Regions from separate parts of the Nocardia sp. NPDC058497 genome, predicted to be linked through region 1. Evidence: predicted binding sites of a transcription regulator. Region 1 holds the regulator's gene; each other region holds the start of a gene.
What was found. The regulator LexA, encoded in region 1, represses DNA repair genes until DNA is damaged. The targets are predictions, from matches to a motif close to CGAACANNTGTTCG.
Positions count from the first base shown of each region.

Region 2: a site for LexA is predicted at 3,863-3,876, ahead of cofD (2-phospho-L-lactate transferase). Genes of this name have one in related genera too.
Region 3: a site for LexA is predicted at 4,816-4,829, ahead of ruvC (crossover junction endodeoxyribonuclease RuvC). Genes of this name have one in related genera too.

Region 1 is NZ_JBHXMY010000063.1:4,761-11,967, reverse strand. Features, by position in the region: gene octT (diglucosylglycerate octanoyltransferase) at 1-1,506, shown strand, start outside; gene ACFWPJ_RS07240 (DegV family protein) at 1,510-2,352, shown strand; gene lexA (transcriptional repressor LexA) at 2,434-3,084, shown strand; gene ACFWPJ_RS07230 (DUF2332 domain-containing protein) at 3,093-4,055, opposite strand; gene ACFWPJ_RS07225 (helix-hairpin-helix domain-containing protein) at 4,234-5,208, shown strand; gene ACFWPJ_RS07220 (ComEC/Rec2 family competence protein) at 5,762-7,207, shown strand, end outside.
Region 2 is NZ_JBHXMY010000098.1:7,220-13,574, forward strand. Features, by position in the region: partial or broken gene ACFWPJ_RS09850 (tobH protein) at 1-749, opposite strand, end outside; gene ACFWPJ_RS09855 (phosphomannomutase/phosphoglucomutase) at 835-2,214, opposite strand; gene ACFWPJ_RS09860 (DUF3499 domain-containing protein) at 2,273-2,647, opposite strand; gene ACFWPJ_RS09865 (metallopeptidase family protein) at 2,733-3,215, opposite strand; gene ACFWPJ_RS09870 (WhiB family transcriptional regulator) at 3,362-3,595, opposite strand; gene cofD (2-phospho-L-lactate transferase) at 4,096-5,082, shown strand; gene ACFWPJ_RS09880 (coenzyme F420-0:L-glutamate ligase) at 5,079-6,355, shown strand, end outside.
Region 3 is NZ_JBHXMY010000033.1:224-6,881, reverse strand. Features, by position in the region: gene ACFWPJ_RS04305 (flavin-containing monooxygenase) at 1-1,052, opposite strand, end outside; gene ACFWPJ_RS04300 (hypothetical protein) at 1,089-1,268, shown strand; gene ACFWPJ_RS04295 (DivIVA domain-containing protein) at 1,305-1,883, shown strand; gene ACFWPJ_RS04290 (GtrA family protein) at 1,966-2,478, opposite strand; gene ruvB (Holliday junction branch migration DNA helicase RuvB) at 2,532-3,626, opposite strand; gene ruvA (Holliday junction branch migration protein RuvA) at 3,630-4,229, opposite strand; gene ruvC (crossover junction endodeoxyribonuclease RuvC) at 4,226-4,795, opposite strand; gene ACFWPJ_RS04270 (O-acetyl-ADP-ribose deacetylase) at 4,948-5,457, opposite strand; gene ACFWPJ_RS04265 (SRPBCC domain-containing protein) at 5,553-6,053, shown strand; gene ACFWPJ_RS04260 (YebC/PmpR family DNA-binding transcriptional regulator) at 6,115-6,658, opposite strand, start outside.

The sequences.
Region 1 (7,207 bases):
TCGGTACCGGACGAACTGTTCCAGCAGGTGACGGCCAAGCCCGGACGGCAATTGCCGGACGCGCTGTTCGGCCCGCCACCCGCTCGGCCCGCACGCCCCGAGCGTGAGGAGCCCATCCGTTCGGTACCGGACGAACTCTTCAAGCAGGTCACCGCGCGCAGCGAACGCTCGCTGCCCGACGCGCTGTTCGGCCCGCCGCCTGCTCCGGTAGTCGCCGAGCCCGAGCAGGTCGGCTCGGCGGCAAGCGATTCGGCGGCCGCGGGCGACTCGTCGGAGGACTCGGACGCCGATGTCGACGGCGAGCCTGCCACATCGGGCGCCGCCGACGCCGAGGCCGTAGCGGACTCTGCCGTGCAGTCGGACGGTGCCGATGCCGAATCGGCTGTTGCGCAGTCGGATACCGCCGACTCGGCGGTATCCGTCACGGAGCTGTCCGATGGCGCGAGTCCCGCTACGGGCGCTGACGATCTCGAGGCGACGACGAACTCCGTGGCTGAGCCCGCCGCGGCGCAGGACCTCCAGTCGGCCAGTGCGGCTGACGGTTCCGGCGATCCGGCGGCCGATGCCGACACTGCCGCGGGTACCGAGCCGGTGGGCGATTCGGTCGAGACGGTGACGGACGAGTCCGTCGCGGAGTCTGCGGATTCGGCCACCGTGGCTGCCTCGGTGGCCGAGGCGTCCGCTCCGGACTCGCCGGCAGCGGAGACCGCTGTCGCGCAAGGTGAATCGCTCGTCGAGACGGCCGTGGAGGACGTGCTGGTCGAGGAATCCACCGCGCCCCGGCCGGTGGAATCCGCGTCGCCGCGTCCCGTGCTCCTGGTGATCGCTGATTCCCTCGCGTACTACGGACCCAAGGGCGGCCTGCCCGCGGACGATCCGCGGATTTGGCCGAATATGGTGGCCGCCGAACTGGATTGGGATGTGGAGCTGATCGCGCGGATCGGCTGGACCTGCCGCGACGCCTACTGGGCGCTCATCGGTGACCCCCGGGTCTGGGCCGCGGTGCCGCGGGCAGGCGCGGTCGTGTTCGCCGTCGGTGGCATGGACACGCTGCCCTCCCCGCTGCCCACCGCGCTGCGGGAACTGATCCGCTACATCCGTCCGCCCAAGCTGCGCCGTGGCGTGCGCGCCTCCTACAACTGGCTGCAGCCGAAGCTGTCGAAACTCGGTCGGCCGGTGGCACTTCCGCCGAAGGTGAGTGTCGACTACCTGGAGCAGTCGCGCGAGGCGCTGAACCATCTGCGTCCCGAGCTGCCCGTGGTCGCGGTGCTGCCGTCGGTGCACAAGTGCGATGCCTACGGGCGGGTGCACAGGGGCCGTGCGCGCGCGGTCAAGGCGCTGCAGGCGTGGTCTGGCCGTACCTCGGTGCCGCTGGTCGACCTCGGTGAGGCCGTGCGCGACGACATCGAGTCGGGTGCGGCGAACCCGGACGGCATCCACTGGGGCTGGGCGGGACACGCGGCGGTGGCGACGGCGATGACCAAGGCGCTGCAGGAGGTCCGGTAGTCCGTGCCCGTTGTGGTGGTCACCGATTCGGCGGCCGGGCTGTCCGCCGACATCGTCGCCGAGCTCGGTATCGAAGTGGTGCCGTTGCATGTGCTCGTCGGCGACCGGGAGATCCGGGAGGGCATCGATCCCGTCGAGATCGACTACTCGACGGATTCGGTCACCACCTCGGCTGCCTCGCCGGGTGAGCTGCGCGAGGCCTACGAACGCGCGCTGAGCCACAGCGACGGCGACGGTGTCGTCGCCGTGCATCTGTCGCGCACCCTGTCGGCGACCTGGGAATCGGGGCGGCAGGCGGTCCGCGACATGGGCGCCGAAGATCGTGTGCGCCTGGTGGATTCGCTCGGTGCGGGATTGGCGACCGGTCTGCCCGTGCTCGCTGCCGCGCGCCGGGCTCGTGCGGGTGAGGCGCTGGATGCCGTCTACGAACGCGCGGTGGCGGTCGCCGCTCGTGCTCGCACGTTCATCCTGGTCAACCGCACCGAGCAGCTCCGCAAGGGCGGCAGGCTCAGCAGTGCCGCCGCGTTCTTCGGCAGCGAACTGGTGACGAAGCCACTGCTGCAGCTGGTCGAGGGCAAGCTGGAGCTGCGCGAGAAGGTGCGGACCAGATCCCGTGCCTACGCGAAGCTGGTGGCGGCCGCGGTGGATGCCGCGGGCGGGGACGGTGCGGCGCTGGCCGTCCAGCATCTGGGGGCCGCCGACGCCGCCGAGACGATCGCCGCCCAGCTGCGCGAACAGGTGCCCGAAGTCGAGGAGCTCTACGTCACCGAGTTCGGCCCTACCCTGGGGGTGCACCTCGGCGTCGGCGCGCTCGGCGTGCTCGTGGTGCCCGGCGGGTGTTCGTGACCGGGACCGGTTTCCGCCGCGGGCTGCCACGCCGGGAGCCTGCGCCGACGGTCTGAACCGGCGGGCCTCTACGATGCCCCGGTGACCGGATACGACGACTTCGACTACCCCGACACCGCGCACCTGCCGCCCCGCAGGCAACACATCCTCGCCGTGATCCGGGATTCGGTGCTCGCGCACGGCTACCCGCCCAGCGCCAGGGAGATCGCCGACGCCGTAGGCCTGCGCTCCACGTCCACGGTCTCCAAGCATCTGAAAGCGCTGGAGGAGGACGGCTTCCTGCGCCGCGGTGCCGCGATGACCCGGCCCATCGATGTGCGTCTGTTCCTGCGGCACGCGCCGGGCGGCGGCTCCGACGGGTCGGTGACCGTGCCCGTAGTCGGCGACATCGCCGCGGGCACCCCGATCCTGGCCGAGCAACACGCCGACGACCTGCTCACCCTGCCGCGTGAACTCGTCGGCCGCGGCGAGGTTTTCGGCCTCCGCGTCCGCGGCGACTCGATGATCGACGCCGCGATCTGCGACGGCGACCTCGTCGTGGTCCGCAGCCAGCGCGAGGCCAACTCCGGCGACATCGTGGCCGCCATGATCGGCGAGGAAGCCACCGTGAAGGTGTATCGCCGGCGCAACGGCCATGTGCAGCTCGAACCCCGCAACCCCGCCTACTCGGTCATCGACGGCGACGAGGCCGTGATCCTGGGCCGGGTGGTCTCGGTGATGCGCCGGATCTGACGTCCGTGCTACGCCGGGCCGAACCAGTCCAGCGACTGGCCGTGCGGCCCGGCGTAGGCCACCGGCTCGCCGTCCACCGCGAGCACCATCCGCACTGTGCCCGAGTCCCTTTCGGGCAGCCGATCGGCGAACTCCGCGATCACACCGGTGCCCTCCTGGGACACCCAGTGGCAGGGCAGCTCGCGCACCGTGGTGACGAACTCCTCGCGAGCCTGTGCGGACAGATAGGTGAGCACCGCACTGTGGAACACGACCACCGTGCTGCCGTGCGGCGCGGTGTGGACCAGCTCGGCGACTTTCTTGTTCAAGTCGCCCGTCATCAGGAGCGGAGGGTTCGCGGCAGTGATCGCGCAGGACGCTCGAAGCCTCGCGAGTCGGTCGTCCTGTCCCGGCCAGACCAGTGCTTCCAGCCATTCCCGGTCCCGGATGTCTCCCGCGTCCAGCGGGTTCAGGTCGACTCCGGCTCGATGCACCACCTCGGGTAGCCGTGTCGGTATCGGTGCGGCGCCGGTTACCGTGCACGGCAACACCACTGGGGACGGTCCCTCGGCGGGATCCAGTGAGATCCCGTTGTAGCGGTAGCTGAAACGGTCCGGGTACAGACACAGTCCCGCCGAGGCGCCGACCTCGATCAGCGACAGCGGTCCGGGAAGCCGTGCGAGCACCGGCAGCAGTGTTGCCGCGCGGCCTGCTTCGTTCGTCTGGGTGCGCCTGGCCAGGGCTGTCGCCGAGATCGCGGGCCAGTGCGCGATCAGCTGCTCGCGGAACTCGCGGTAGGGCACCGTGATCGCACCGTTCACGCGCGCGGCCGCCAGGACCAGGTTGGGTTGCTGTTTGTTCGTGGGCAGCCCGGCGATCAACGCCAGCACCGCAGGGTCCTCGGAGATGTCGACAGCCCGCCGGTGGTAGAGCGGGGAATTGCTGTGTACCTCGCGGAACGCGAAGTCGCGGAATCGCTGTGCCAGGTCCATGCCACCATCCGTACGTCGTTTCGGCCATGCGCGCACCATATTCGCTGGAACCGCACGGATTCCGCGCTCAGCGGCCGCTGACCGGGAGTTGTCCACAGGCTCGAGGTTGTCCACAGGTTCGTTGTATGCCCAGGTCGGCGGCAGTTTCCCGCGGCCGCTTCCTCGTAGCGTCGGTGCCATGTCACGACACGAAGAGCACGAGCGGGTACGGCAACGGCTGGGCGGGCTGGCGGTACGCGAGAAGGCGGGACCGGGCGGCTTGCGCAGTGAGTCAGGTCGCGGACCCACACCGGCAGGGGCCGGTATCGATGATGGCGCCGAGGGCCGTTGGGACGACGATGAACTCACGCCGTCGGGAGGGGAGGTGCGTGCGCCGGGTTGGCTCGACGACGGCGCGCAACCCCGCGGCCTGCAACGGCTTGTGCCCGAACGGTTCCGCGGGGCGCGCCTCGATCCCGGACGCCGGGGTGCGCTGGTACTCGGCCTGGTGGGCCTCGTCGCGGTCGTGCTCACCGGCATCATGGTGGTGCGCGATCAACCGACGCAGCAGGCGATACCGCCGGTGCCGGTAGTGCGCGCGGAGAGCATCGGCGTACGTGCCGAGCCGACCGCCACAGCCGCCGCGGTGTCAGGCACCAGCCCGAGCGTGAGCACGGAAGTCGTTGTCAGCGTGGTGGGTCTGGTCGACCGGCCGGGCCTGCACCGTCTGCCCAGCGGCTCCCGCATCGCCGACGCCATCGAGATCGCAGGCGGCGCCCGAGACGATGCCGACCTGGCCGGCTTGAACCTGGCCCAACGGCTGTCCGACGGTGACCAGCTCGTCGTCGGCGCGACCGGCCCCCAATCAGGACCGCCACCCCTGGGCAGCACCATGATCAGCGCCGCCGACCACGCCCCCGCTACCGCAGCGAGCACCACGGGCACGAACACCGCCACCGCCCCGAACGGCAAGGGCGGCAAGGCTCGCCTCAACCTGAACACCGCAACGGAAGCGGAGCTCGACGCACTACCCGGCGTCGGCCCGGTAACCGCCACAGCGATCCTCGCCTGGCGCTCGACCAACGGCCGATTCACCGACGTCGCCCAACTAGGCGAAGTAGACGGCATCGGCCCCGCCCGCCTCGCCCGCCTGCGCGACCTGGTGACGACATGACCCGACCTCCCGATCCGGCCGCGGCCGGCGAAACAACCGGCCCCACCAGAGATACCGACCCGCAGGACGATTGCCCGGCATCGGTCGATCCCGCTCCAACCTCAACCCCCAACCCCGACCACCTGACAGCGACGGCCGACCTCGCGGCATCAGCCGCAGGCCCCGCCGCGTCGACGCCGGGCAGCGTCGTGCCGGCCCTGGAGCACGTGGTGTCGAACCCAGCCCCCACGGCGTCGACTACCGACTACCTGGCATCGGCCGCAGACCCCGTCGCATCGACGCCGGGCAGCGTCGCATCGAGACCAGGCCACGTGGCTTCGACCGCTGGCCGCGTGGCATCAGCCGCACAATGCGTCAGGTCAACTGCGGACAACGTGGCATCGACAGGTGATTTCTCGCCCTGCTTCGTGGACTGCGTCGAGCATTCGTACAGCAGTATGGAATTCGGATGCTTCGGTGTCCCATCGGTCCTCGGGCGTAGTGCGGCGCGTGGCGATGGTCCGGGCGCGAACCCGGCTGGCGAATGAGGGCGGCGCCGCGCGAAGAGGAGGTGGTGGAGGAGCCGGAGCGGCAGATTCTCGATATGCGGCTGGTGCCTGCCGCGCTCGGGTGCTGGGTGGCGACGATTGTCGCGGTGTCGCTCGGGTGGCTCGCGGGGTTGATGCTGGCGGTCGGTGCTGTGGTGGTGGCGATCGGGCTGTGGGTTGTGCTGTTGTGGGCGATCGCGCACAAGCGGGAGCGGTGGCGAGTTGTCGCGGTGGCGGGGCTGGCGACGATGCTGCTTGCGGCTGGTTTCGGGGCGGCGGGGGCCTGGCGTGAGCATCACGTGCAGTCGCACCCGTTGCGGGAATCGTTCGGGCGGTCGGTGACGGTGCTGGCCGTTGTCACCGATGACGCGAAACCGATGCGTGCCGGCGGATTCGGTGGGCAGCGGCGGTGGATTGTCCATGCCGGGCTGCGGCAGTTCGGCGGCGGTGCGTCGACGATGCGAGTGGGTGGGGCGGTGGTCGTCCTCGCCGGCGGTGGCGAGTGGACCGACCTGTCGCCCGGGCAGGTGATCCGGTTCCGTGCTCGGGTGAGTGAACCGAATCGAGCGGACCTGACCGTGGCGACCCTGAACGCGGTAGCCTCTCCGGAGCTCGTCGGCACCCCGCCGTGGTGGCAGCGGCTCGCCGCGGACGTGCGGGCTGATCTCGTCGAGGCGTCAGGGCGAGCGCTACCGCCGGCCGCGGCAGGCCTGCTACCGGCGCTCGTTGTCGGTGACACCTCCGAGCTGTCCGATGATGTTCGCGATGCGTTCGAAATCGCAGGCCTGCAACACCTTTGTGTGGTCAGCGGGGCGAATTTCACGATCTTGCTGACTGCGTTGCTGGCACTCACCCGGCTGCTCACCGCAGGTCCGCGCACCAGCGCCGCGGCCGCCGCCGGGGTGGTCGTCCTGTTCGTCGTCCTCGCGCGCCCCGACCCCAGTGTGCTGCGCGCGGCGGCGATGGGCTCGGTGACGGTGCTCGCGCTGCTGACCGGCCGGCGCAAACAGGCGCTGCCTGCGCTCGGTGCCGCGGTCATCGGATTGCTCGGTGTGGCACCGCAATTGGCGGTGAGTGCGGGCTTCGCGCTGTCGGTCCTCGCCACTGCGGGGCTGATCCTGCTCGCACCCAGCTGGGCGGATTGGCTGCGGGCACGCGGATGGTGGCGTGCGCCCGCGGAGATCGTCGCGGTGTCCGCGGGGGCTTTCGTCGTGACGCTGCCACTCATGGTCGCTCTGTCGGGGCGGGTGAGTCTCGTGGCGATCATCGCGAACGCCCTCGTCGCACCGGTGGTCGGGCTCATCACGGTGATCGGGGCAGTGGGTGCGGTCCTCGCGTGCGTGTGGGACGACGCGGCGGTGTGGGTGCTCTGGTGCGCACGCCCACCGCTGTGGTGGTTGCTCTCGGTCGCCGACCACTCGGCCGCGGTTCCCGGAGCCACCGTCACAGTGCAGTCGGGCCTGACTGGCGGG
Region 2 (6,355 bases), on a different contig from region 1:
CCCGCCGCCTGCAACAGCACCGCGGCGCCGTGCCCGGCCAGTTCGACGGCGGCCGGTGAGTCACCCGCGAGGACGACGCCGACGCCGAGCATGCGCGCGGCGAGCGTCTTGGCCGGATTGTGGAAGACCTCGTTGTGCGGGCCGTCGCGCAGCGCCTCGGCGTCGAGCATGTCGGCCAGCGCCGTCAGGTCGGGCGTGGCGGGCACACTGCGCTGGGCGTCGATGCCGCGCAGCACCGCGATGCCGACGGCCAGGAAACGCAGCAGCCGATTGTGGTCGAGGACTGGCACCCGCGGTTCGAGGACGATCGCGCGGCCCGCCGCGACCGCGCGCAGCGGACCCTCGTTCGGCGCCGCGATCACCACTTCGGCACTGCGGCGCAGCGCCCGGTCGACGGCGTCGATCAGCCGTGGATCGCCCGCGTCGTCGCCGGCGACCAGCACCACGTCCAGCGGACCGACCCACGGCGGCAGCGAGGTGACGGGCACGATCGGCAGCCCGGCCCGGTCGCCGAGGGCGGCGACCAGCAACCCGGCGGCACGGGCCGCCCGGCCCGAACCGGAGACGAGGACCAGACTGCGCGGACGCAACTCGGACAGGCGTTCGGTGAGCGATGTTTCGGCGACCGCCGCGGCCGTCGCCCGCACCTGAGCGCCACCCGAAGCCGCCGAACGTAAGGCGCCGCCGGTGTCGGCCGCCTCCAGCGACGCGGCATCGTCGAGGTCGAATACCGGTGTTCCAGCGATCATCGCCGATCCCACCTCCCCTCATCGCGCTGTGTCGTCTGCCGGCAAGCCGTCGGCGAATACAAGGTCTGTGATTCCACTATTCCAGTCAGGCGCGGACGATGCCCAGGATCTCGGTCACGAGTTCGTCGACTTCAGCCTGCGATCCGGCTTCGACGTTGAGACGAAGCAGCGGTTCGGTATTCGAGGCGCGCAGATTGAACCAGGCGTTGGCGCCGAGATCGACGGTAACGCCGTCGAGACGGTCCACCGAGATGGTCCGGTCGGCGAACGCGGCGAGCACCGCCGCGGTGCGCTCGGCGGCGTCGGCGACGGTCGAGTTGATCTCGCCGGAGGCCGCGTAGACGTCGTAGGCGGCCATCAGTTCCGAGACCGGACGCTGCCCCTCGCCGAGCGCGGCCAGCACGTGCAGCGCGGCCAGCATGCCCGAATCGGCGCCCCAGAAATCGCGGAAGTAGTAGTGCGCCGAGTGCTCGCCGCCGAAGACCGCGCCCGTCGACGCCATCTCCTGCTTGATGAACGAGTGCCCAACCCGGGTCCGCACCGGCTTGCCGCCGAGCTCCTCGACGAGCTCGGGCACCGCGCGCGAGGTGATCAGGTTGTGGATGACGGTCGCGCCCGGCTCCTTGGCGAGCTCGCGCTGGGCGACCAGCGCCGTGATCGCCGACGGTGACACCGGCTCGCCGCGCTCGTCGACGACGAAGCAGCGGTCGGCGTCGCCGTCGAAGGCGAGGCCGATGTCGGCGCCGCTGCGGCGCACCAGCGCCTGCAGGTCGACCAGGTTCTTCGGGTCCAGCGGGTTGGCCTCGTGATTGGGGAACGAGCCGTCGAGTTCGAAGTACAGCGGCACGATGGTGATCGGGCCGAGCGCGCCGAGCACGGCGGGGACGGTGTGGCCGCCCATGCCGTTGCCCGCGTCGACCGCGATGGTCAGCGGGCGGATGTCGTCGAGGTTCACCAGCTCGCGCAGGAAGCTCGCGTAGTCGGCGAGCAGATCGGTGGTCGTCGCGGTGCCCGCGGCGCCGTCGTAGGCGGGCACGCCGTCGACGACCTCGGCCGCGATGGTGGCCAGACCGGTGTCCTGGCCGACGGGCAGCGCGTTCGCGCGGCACAGCTTGATGCCGTTGTAGCGGGCCGGATTGTGGCTGGCGGTGAACATGGCGCCGGGGCAGCCCAGCTTGCCCGAGGCGAAGTAGAGCTGATCGGTGGAGGCCAGCCCGATGTGCACCACATCCAGGCCCTGGGCCCGCACGCCGTCGGCGAAGGCCGCGGCCAGTTCGGGGGAGGACTCACGCATATCGTGGCCGATCACGACCCGGGTGGCGCCCTCGTCGCGCATCAGCCGGGCGAACGAGGCGCCCACATCCATGACGAACCCCGCATCGATCTGTTCGCCCACCACCCCGCGGACGTCATAAGCCTTGATCACGGCGTTCACGAGTTCGCCAGAGCGCGCGACAGTCGTCATGCTTAGTACCCTAGCGGCCGCACGGAGGATTCCGGGTCCGCGGGTGTGGCCTGAGGATTTACGGGTCAGGGAGGACGCGTAGGTGCCCGCGGCGGCCGGTGCGGGCGGTGCGCGGTGCCGTGGGCGTGTTGTCGCGGTAGCCGGGCTGGTCGGCGTCGGCGGGGCGGCGGCGCAGGCCCGCTTCGCGGACGGCTTCGGCCAGTGCGGTCAGGTCGTCGTCGTCGGGGGTGCTCGAGGAGAATCCGCCTTCGTGGCGCACCAGTTCCCAGCCCTTGGGGGCGGTGATGCGGCAGGCGTGGGTTTCGCACAGATCCCAGGAATGCGGTTCGGCGACGGTGGCCAGCGGTCCGACGACGGCGGTCGAGTCGGAGTACACATACGTCAGCGTCGCTACAGCCGGGTTCTTGCAGCCGGGTCGGCAGCAACGACGCATGGGGATCACGACGTCGAGATTAGCCCTCCGGTCCGCAAAAGTGGATACGGACACGCGGTGATACGACCCCGTTATCGGTGCGTCGCTACTCGGGTTCGGGATCGATCAGGTCCGGGTCGACGCCGAGATAGGTCGCGATCTGCTGGACGAGGACCTCGCGCAGCAGTTCAACGAGATCGTCGGGATCGGCCGCGCGCAGCTCCAGCGGCTTGCGGAACAGCACCACCCTCGCCCTGGTTGCCGCGCCGTGCCGGTCGACGCCCGCGGGGATCAACCGCGACAGCGGCACCGGCCCGTCGGCGACCACCTCGTCCGGCCAGGTGACCGAATCAGGGTGCAGCGGACGGATTTTCGGTACATCGTCGACGGCGATGTCGAGCTTGGTGAGCCGATCGTGCCAGCGGGTGTCCAGCGGGGCGAACGCCTCGAGCACGAGCCGGTCGAATTTCTGTCCTCTGGTGCGCCACGCGGGAACGGTGGGCGGGAGCATGGGTCCACGGACGCCACGGCCGCGGCGGGTCACCGACCGTGCGGTGGGGGCCGGGTAATGCCGCCGGGAACGTGCCATGGGAACTCGTCCGCCTTTCTCGCGTGCACCTGTCGTGCCCGTCGAGCCGGAGGACGGCGCGACTACTGGGCGTTCGCCCGAAGCACCGACGTACTGCGCCTGCGTGCTCCGGGCTGGAGCCTCAGAGTCTACTTTCGAACATTCTCTTAACCGATTCCGCGCTTCAGCCTGCGACGCTCTCGTTCCGAGAGACCGCCCCAGATGCCGAAACGTTCGTCGTGCGCCAGCGCGTACTCCAGGCACTGGTCACGTACCTCGCAGCCCAAGCAGATGCGCTTGGCCTCACGGGTCGAGCCGCCCTTCTCGGGGAAGAACGCCTCGGGGTCTGTCTGCGCGCAGAGAGCGCGTTCCTGCCACTGCTCTTCGATGGACTCGAACATCTCGTCGAAGCCCGTCACGACCAGACTCAGCCGGGGAGCCGCGACTTCGCTTGCCACGTCCGGTTCCGGCCAGCTCTCCTCGGCGCAGACAGCGTGAGCTGCGCCTGCTGTGGAATCGGTCGGCGAGACCATGTTTTCGGTCATCGTTCCGCCTCCTCACTATGTGTTAGCGCAGAATGATTCTTTCCGCCGGACCAACACACACCCCGACGGCCCAACACCGCGACGTAGTCTCGCGGGCATCCCCGAACCTGTCTTCCGGCGAGCCGAACACCCGCTCGCAAACGCCCCCGCGCTATGCCTCTCGCGGTGACCGGAATGACATGTCTGTGATTAGACACGCCGCACTCGCCGGTGGTCAACCCGCCGTCACCCTTCCGTTACACTCCGCACCGGCCTTTCGTGTTGATCTTGTTATGTGCCGTGGCAAATGACCAGCAACTTTGCCGGAATTCGTCACGAAATCATCCGGCAACCGGCACCGCCTAGGCTGTGTCCCTGTGACTGCACAACACGCGGTGCGCGAGCCCAAGATCGCCGTTCTGGTCGGCGGCGTCGGCGGTGCACGGTTCCTTCAGGGCGTCAGGCAGCTGCTGCCCGACGCCGACATCTCGGCCATCGTCAACGTCGGCGACGACGTCTGGATGCACGGGCTTCGTATCTGCCCCGACCTCGACACCTGCATGTACACCCTCGGTGGTGGCATCGACACCGAGCGCGGCTGGGGCCACGCGAACGAGACCTGGCACGCGAAAGAGGAGCTGGCGAAATACAACGCCCAGCCCGATTGGTTCGGTCTCGGCGACCGCGATATCGCCACCCACCTCATCCGCACCGAGATGCTGCGCGCCGGATATCCGCTCTCCGCGGTCACCGAAGCGCTGTGCAATCGGTGGCAGCCGGGCGTGCGTTTGATCCCGGCAACCGACGATCGCTGTGAAACCCACGTCGTTGTCAGTGATCCCGACAACGCCGGCGAACGTCGCGCGATCCACTTCCAGGAATGGTGGGTGCGGTACCGCGCGGCGCTTCCGACCCACGGATTTGCCTCGATCGGCGCCGAACAAGCCTCCCCGGCCCCGGATGTGACCGAAATCATAGCCGCCGCCGACGCCGTGTTGCTGGCCCCCTCGAACCCCGTCGTGAGCATCGGCGCGATCCTCGCCGTCCCCGGAATCAGGGGCGCGTTGCGCACCACCGAGGCCAAGGTGATCGGCCTCTCTCCGGTGATCGACGGAAAGCCGTTGCGCGGCATGGCCGATGAGTGCCTGTCGGTGATCGGCGTCGAGTCCACCGCCGAGGCGATCGGGCGGCACTACGGTGCCCGCTCGGCCACCGGCATCCTCGACGGCTGGCTGGTGCACTCCACCGACACGGCCGAGGTTCCGGGTGTCGAGGTGCGCAGTGTGCCGTTGCTGATGACAGACCCCGAGGCGACGGCTGAAATGGCCCGTGCCGCACTGGAATTGGCGGGAGTGAAGCCGTGAGCGTGCTGCCCGACCACGCGGCCGACGAGCTGCGGATCCTCCCGGTCACCGGTCTGCCGGAGTTCCGGCCCGGCGACGACGTCGCCGAACACCTTGCCGCGCAGGCGCCGTGGCTCGCCGATGGTGACGTCGTCGTGGTCACCAGCAAGATCATTTCCAAGGCCGAGGGCCGCATCGTCACCGCGCCGACCGACCCGGAGGAGCGCGACACCGCCCGCCGCAAGCTCGTCGACGACGAGGCCGTGCGGGTGCTCGCCCGCAAGGGCCGCACCCTCATCACCGAGAACCGTCTCGGCATCGTGCAGGCGGCCTCCGGCGTCGACGGCTCGAACGTGGCCGAGGGCGAACTGGTGCTGCTGCCCACCGACCCCGACGCCAGCGCCAAGTCGCTGCGCGCCGCGCTGGCCCAGCTGCTCGGGGTGGACGTGGCCGTCGTCATCACCGACACCATGGGCCGGGCCTGGCGCAACGGCCAGATCGACGCGGCCATCGGCGCTGCCGGGCTGCGCGTGCTGCACGACTACGCGGGCGCGGTCGACGGGCAGGGCAACGAACTGCACGTCACCCAGGTGGCCGTGGCCGACGAACTCGCCGCCGCCGCCGATCTGGTCAAGGGCAAGCTCGGCGGCGTTCCGGTCGCGGTGGTGCGCGGCCTGGTCACCGACGACGACGGGTCGAGCGCGGCGGCGCTGCTGCGCGGCGGCGTCGACGACCTGTTCTGGCTCGGCACCGCCGAGGCGATCGAGATGGGCCGCAAAGAGGCTGTGCCGCTGCGTCGTTCCGTGCGCGCCTTCGCCGACGAGCCGGTCGAGCCGGAGCGGATCAGGGCGGCTGTCGCGGCTGGGCTCACCGCACCCGCGCCGCATCACACCCGCCCGGTGCGCTTCGTCTGGCTGCGTAAGCCGAAGCTGCGCGCCCAGCTGCTCGAGGCCATGGCCGAGCAGTGGCGGGCAGACCTCACCGCCGACGGGCTCGAGCCCGAACGGGTGGAACGTCGCGTCGCGCGCGGGCGCATCCTGTTCGACGCTCCCGAGGTGATCATCCCGTTCTGCGTGCCCGACGGCGCGCACGCCTATCCCGACGCCCGCCGCCAGGCCGCCGAGCAGACGATGTTCACCGTCGCGGTCGGCGCCGCGGTGCAGGGCCTGCTGGTGGCGCTGGCCGCCGACGGCCTGGGCAGCTGCTGGATCGGGTCGACGATCTTCGCGCCGGAGGTCACCCGCGATGTCCTGGGCCTGGACGAGGACTGGATGCCGTTGGGCGCCATCGCGAT
Region 3 (6,658 bases), on a different contig from region 1:
GCCGGGAAGTTCACGTCCCACAGGTTGAAGCCGGTGGCAAGCAGCAGGGTGTCGATCTCGGTCTTGTGCCCGTCGGCGGTGACGATGCCGTCGGGTTCGACGTGGTCGATCGAGTTCGTCTCCAGCCGCACGTGCGGTGCGTTGAACGTCTTGAAGTACTGGTTGGAGAAGGTCGGGCGCTTGCAGCCGAAGTCGTAGTGCGGGGTGAGCTTGGCCCTGGTGTCCTTGTCGCGCACCTGCGCGAACAGGTGCGCCTTGGCCAGCGCGGCGGCGGCCTTGTTCAGCGGTTTGGCCTGCGCGTAGTGCAGCACGCCGACGACCATCAGCGCCTCGAGCATGCCCGTGTTGACCAGCCGGGCCGCCTTCTGGGTGAGCGGCACCTTGGCGAACAGCTCCTGGACGACGCCGGGGATCGGGGCGTCGACCTTGGGCACCACCCAGATGGGGGTGCGCTGGAAGACGGTCAGCGCGCCGACCTTCTTGGCCACCTCGGGCACGAGCTGGACCGCGGTGGCGCCGGTGCCGATGATGGCGGCCTTGCGACCGGTCAGGTCGTAGCCGGCGTCCCAGTCGGTGGTGTGGATGATCTTGCCCGCGAAGGACTCGATGCCGGGGAACGGCGGGGTGTAGGGCTGGGACAGGAAGCCCGTCGCCGCGAGCAGGTAGCGCGCCGTGACGGTCTCCCCGCCGGCGATCGAGACCACCCACTGCTGGTTGTCCTCGTCCCAGCGCGCGCCGTCGACGGTGGTGCCGAACCGCATCCGCCTGCGCAGGTCGTACTTGTCGGCGACGTGCTCGGCGTATTTCTTGAGCTCGGCGCCGGGGGCGAACAGCCGGGTCCAGTGCGGATTCGGCTCGAAGGAATAGGAGTAGGTGACCGAGGCGATGTCGACGGCGAGGCCGGGATACCGGTTCACATGCCAGGTACCGCCCAGGTCGTCCTCGCGCTCGAGGATCACGAAATCATGCAGTCCGAGCCGGTCGAGCTCGATACCGGCGCCCATGCCGCCGAATCCCGCCCCGACCACGACCGCGTCCCACTGAGGTGCCACGCCGAACCTCCACATACATCAGGTGTCTGTTACAGCATGACACATTATTCCGTCGGCGGCGACAGTGCTCTCGGCGAGGTCGAAAGCCGCGCCGGGGATGGTGGTGGGGCGGGCATCGTGCACGGCATGCGAACGCCGGATCCGGCGCTGACGGCGGTGTACAGTCACGCCGTACGGCGGCTGTTCATCGACGGCGTCCGAGTTGCCGCGCGATGACGAAAACCCGTGGGATAGAAGGGCGATCCTGACACAATGACGGCTGTGACGCCCGACGACGTGAGCCGCACCCACTTCGCCATGCCGACTCTGGGCCATCGCGGCTACCACGCGGACGAGGTCGACGCGTTCCTGGAATTGGTCTCGGCCACCCTCGACGGGCAGGGCGTCCTCACCGCCGACGACATCCGCCACGTGCATTTCGGCGCACCGCGTTTCGGCGGCCGCGGCTATCAGGCCGATCAGGTCGACGACTTCCTCGACCGGGTCAGGACCGAACTCGAATACCGCCAGAAGGGCGGCGCCCCGGTACCGGCGGCCCGGCTCGGTGACGATGTCGCCGAGATGCTCACCCCCGACGACGTGCACCGCATGCGCTTCAGCCAGTCGGCGGTCGGCAGGCGCGGCTACCACGAGGAAGAGGTCGACGCGTTCCTCGATCTGGTCGCTGCGACGCTGGCCCACAACGGTCCGGGCAGCCTGACCTCGGAAGACGTGCGCGGCGTCCGGTTCACCGACACCCGGCTGGGCACCCGCGGCTACTCCCGCGAGGAAGTGGACGCGTTCATCGATCTGGTGATCACCGCGCTCGAGCACGCCGAGCGCAGGCACTAGGCGGTTCTCGGCCGCCTCGATCTGGACTGACCAGAGGGTGCGACGAAGGAGTGCCCGGCCCGCGGCACCAGCCGCCGAGGATTCAGCCCTGGATGCTGTGCAGTTCGGCTTCGCGCAGGTCATCCGGGAAGACGTAGCGGCGGAACGCCCAGAAGCGGAACGCCATCGCCAGCAGTACGCCCAGGATCTGCCCGGACACGAAGTTGGCGACCGCCTGCACCACCGGATCCACATGTGGCACACGCAGATTCAGCACGTACAGCGAGATCGCCTGCGGAATCATGGTGACGCCGATGCCCAGGGCGCTGATCGTGAAGAACAGCGCGGCCTCGTGACTGCGCTGCCTGCCGCCGCGGGTGCGGAAGGACCATTCGCGGTTGAGGATGTAGGAGGCGATGGTCGCGATCAGCGCACCGAGCAACCGCGCGGTCAGCGGCTTCTCGCCGAGCACGGTCAGCTTCACCGCGTACACGACGCCGGTGTCGATGAACCAGGTGATTCCGCCGACCACCGCGAACTTCAGGAGCTCCCGATGCTTCAGGAGCTGGGAACGCAACGGCTCGGGGAGGCGCTGCACCACCGCATGGACTGCCACAGGGCCGACAGTAGACGACGATCCGGCACCGCGCCCGCCCGGTGTGGACCGGCTCAGTCGAGCAGATCCATGCTCGGGTGTGGTTCGCGGCCACGCACTTCGATGGCGCCGATGACCAGATCCGGCGGCGGCACCAGCCCGAGGTGCTCCCACGCGGCGGCGGTCGCGACCCGGCCGCGGGGCGTGCGGGCGACCAGTCCGGCGCGCACCAGGAACGGCTCGCACACCTCTTCCACGGTGGCCGCTTCCTCGCCGACGGCTACCGCGAGCGTGGACACACCCACCGGTCCCCCGCCGAACCCGCGCACCAGCGCGCCGAGGACGGCACGGTCGAGCCGGTCGAGGCCGAGCGCGTCGACGTCGTAGACCTCGAGCGCCGCCATCGCGATCGGGTGGGTGATCACGCCGTCGGCCCTGACCTCGGCGAAGTCGCGCACGCGGCGCAGCAGGCGGTTGGCGATGCGCGGCGTGCCGCGCGAGCGACCGGCCACCTCGGCGGCGGCGTCGTGGTCGATCCGCACGCCCAGGATGCGGGCCGAGCGCAGCAGGATCCGCAGCAGTTCGCCGGGTTCGTAGAAGTCCATATGGCCGGTGAAGCCGAAGCGGTCGCGCAGCGGGCCGGTGAGCGCGCCCGACCTGGTGGTCGCGCCGACCAGGGTGAAGGGGGCGATGTCGAGCGGGATCGAGGTGGCGCCCGGGCCCTTGCCGACCACCACGTCGACGCGGAAGTCCTCCATCGCCAGGTACAGCATTTCCTCGGCGGGGCGGGCCATCCGATGGATCTCGTCGATGAACAGCACATCGCCTTCGACCAGGTTCGACAGCATCGCGGCGAGGTCACCCGCGCGTTCCAGGGCGGGTCCGGAGGTGATGCGCAGGGCGGTGCCGAGTTCGGCGGCGATGATCATCGCCATGCTGGTCTTGCCGAGGCCGGGCGGGCCCGACAGCAGCACGTGGTCGGGGGTGGCGCCGCGTTGTTTGGCGCCGCGCAGCACCAGGGTGAGCTGTTCGCGGACCCGGGACTGGCCGATGAAGTCGTCGAGCGAGGTGGGGCGCAGGCCGGTCTCGGCTTCGCCGTCGGAGTGCAGATACCGGGCGGTGAGCGCGGATTCGTCGGTCTCGAAGTCGTCGGTGTCGAAGTCGTCCATGACCTACCTGTTCTTACCGAGCAGGCCGAGGGCGGCGCGCAGGGCAACGGAGGTGGTGGCGGCAGGCTGGTCGGCCAGCACGGTGTCGACGGCCTGTTCGGCCTGTTTCGCGGGGAAACCGAGACCGATGAGCGCTTCGGCGACCTGCTCGCGCACCGGCGTGACCGGGACCTGCGCACCGGGCGGACCCGCGGGCACCGGCACCAGGTTCACCTTGTCGCGCAGTTCGACGACCATGCGTTCGGCGCCGCGCTTGCCGATGCCGGGGACCCTGGTCAGCGCGGCGACATTGCTCTCGGCCAGTGCTTTTCGCAGTGCTTCCGGCTCGAGCACGGCCAGCACGGCCATCGCCAGGCGCGGGCCGACGCCGGTGACGGTCTGCAGCAGGCCGAACAGGTCGCGGGCCTCGGTGTCGGCGAAGCCGAACAGCGTCATCGAGTCCTCGCGCACGATCATCGCCGTGTACAGCCGGGCTTCCTCGCCGCGGCCGAGCCCGGCCAGCGTCGCCGGCGTGACATTGAGCCGGTACCCGACTCCCGCGGCTTCGATCACCACATGGTCGAGCGCGATCTCGAGTACCTCGCCGCGTACCGACGCGATCACCCGCGCACCACCTTCCGTTGTTCGGCCAGCCGTTGTTCGTAGCGGCGGCGGACCTCGTCCGCCTGTGCCTGCGCGGCCGCCATCCGGTCCATCAGCGGCGCCCGCCAACAATGACAGATCGCCAGCGCCAGCGCGTCGGCGGCGTCGGCCGGTTTCGGAGCGACCTGCAACCCGAGGATCCGGGTCACCATGGCGGTGACCTGCGCCTTGTCGGCGGTGCCGTTGCCGGTGACGGCGGCCTTCACCTCGCTGGGCGTGTGGAAAGCGACCTTGATCCCGCGCCGCGCCGCGGCCAGGGCGATCACGCCACCCGCCTGCGCGGTCCCCATGGCGGTTCGCACGTTGTGCTGGGCGAAGACTCGTTCGATCGCGACAGCTTCGGGACGGTGGGTATCCATCCATTCCTCGGCAGCATCGGCGACGGCCATCAGCCGCAACGCCAGCTCCGCCTCCGGCGGTGTCCGCACCACCCCGACGTCGAGAGCGACGACCTTACGCCCCGGTCCACTGTCCACCATGCTGAGCCCGCACCGGGTGAGCCCGGGATCGACGCCCATCACCCGCACCGGCAGCCCCTTCGAAGACACGAACAGTTGTTCGAAAGTCTAGAGCATCCCGCCGCGGCCACCGACCAGCGACACGAGCCCCGACACGACAGCCGCCGGTCGCGGTGTCCTCGTCGAGAACCTTGCCGCCACGCAGGATCCGGCAGCGCAGGCTAGGTCAGTGCCGCGAGGAAGACAGCGAGCGCACGGTCGTCGAACAGGACGAATCGCACCTGCTCTACCGCGGTCTCGGCGGATCGCACGGTGTCGACGGCGATGCGGGCGCCGTCGTCCATCGGCCAGCCGAAGATGCCGGTGGAGATCGCGGGGAAGGCCACCGTGCGGGCGCCCAGTTCGTCTGCCACGCGCAGGGATTCGCGGTAGCAGGAGGCGAGCAGGTCCGAGCGGTCCTCGGTCGCGGACCACACCGGGCCGACGGTGTGGATCACCCAGCGCGCGGGCAGCCGTCCCGCGGTCGTCGCCACCGCCTGACCGGTCGCCAGGTCCTTCCCGTAGTGCGAGGCGCGCAGGTCACGGCACGCGGACAGGATCTCGGGCCCACCCTTGCGGTGGATCGCGCCGTCGACGCCGCCACCGCCCAGTAGCGAGGAGTTGGCGGCATTGACCACCGCGTCGACCTGCTGTTCGGTGATGTCCCCGCGCACCGCCTCGATTCGTGTCATCGCTCCATTGTGCTGGCCGGGTCGTGCACGACACCACCGGATATCGCGGCGTACCGTCGAGACCGTCGCTGCACCCGAGTCGAGGAGAACCGCGCATGCCCACACCCACCGGCGAGGTCCTGCCGGCATCCGACGGCCAGGATCTGGTGATCACCCGGTCCCTGGGACTGCCGATCGAGGAGGTCTGGGCGCGGTTGACCGATCCGCATCTGACCGTGGCCTGGTACGGCACCTGGGAGGGCGACGCGGGCACCGGCAACACCATCAGCGTGCAGATGCGGTTCGAGGAGGGCGAGCCGTGGACGGGGATGAACATCGACGACTGCACGCCGCCGATCCACCTCGGCCTCTCCGCCACCGACCAGATCGGGGTGTGGCGGCTGGAGGTGACGTTGCTCGACACCGGGGCGGCCACCGAGGTGCGCCTGGTCCACCACCTCACCTCGGAATACCAGCTGGCCGAGATCCCGCAGATCGGTCCGGGCTGGGAGTACTACGCGGACATGTTCGTCGCCGCCTGCACCCACACCGAGCGACCGGACTTCGCCGACTACTACCCGGCCATGGCGGGGTACTACCAGCAGCGCGTGCCCTAGCCGAAACGCGAACCGCCCCAGCCGATGTGGCGGCCGGGGCGGTTGCTCGGTAGCGCCTGATCTACTCGTCGTCGAGCTCGGCGGCGACCTCGTCGGAGATGTCGACGTTGGTGTAGACGTTCTGCACGTCGTCGCTGTCCTCGAGCGCGTCGACCAGCTTGAGCACCTTGCGGGCGCCCTCGGCGTCGACCGCGACCGACACCGATGCCTGGAAGCCGGACTCGGCGGAGTCGTAGTCGATGCCCGCGGCCTGCAGCGCGCTGCGCACGGCGATCAGATCGCCGGGCTCGCTGATGATCTCGAAGGACTCACCCAGGTCGTTGACCTCTTCGGCGCCCGCGTCGAGGACGTGCTCGAGGATGTCGTCCTCGGTCAGGCCGTTCTTGTCGAGGGTCACCACGCCCTTGCGGCCGAACAGGTACGCCACCGAACCCGGGTCGGCCATGTTGCCGCCGTTGCGGGTCATCGCCACGCGGACCTCGCCGGCGGCGCGGTTGCGGTTGTCGGTGAGGCACTCGATCAGCACGGCGACACCGTTGGGGCCGTAGCCCTCGTACATGATCGTCTGCCAGTCGGCGCCGCCGGCTTCCTCGCCGCCGCCGCGC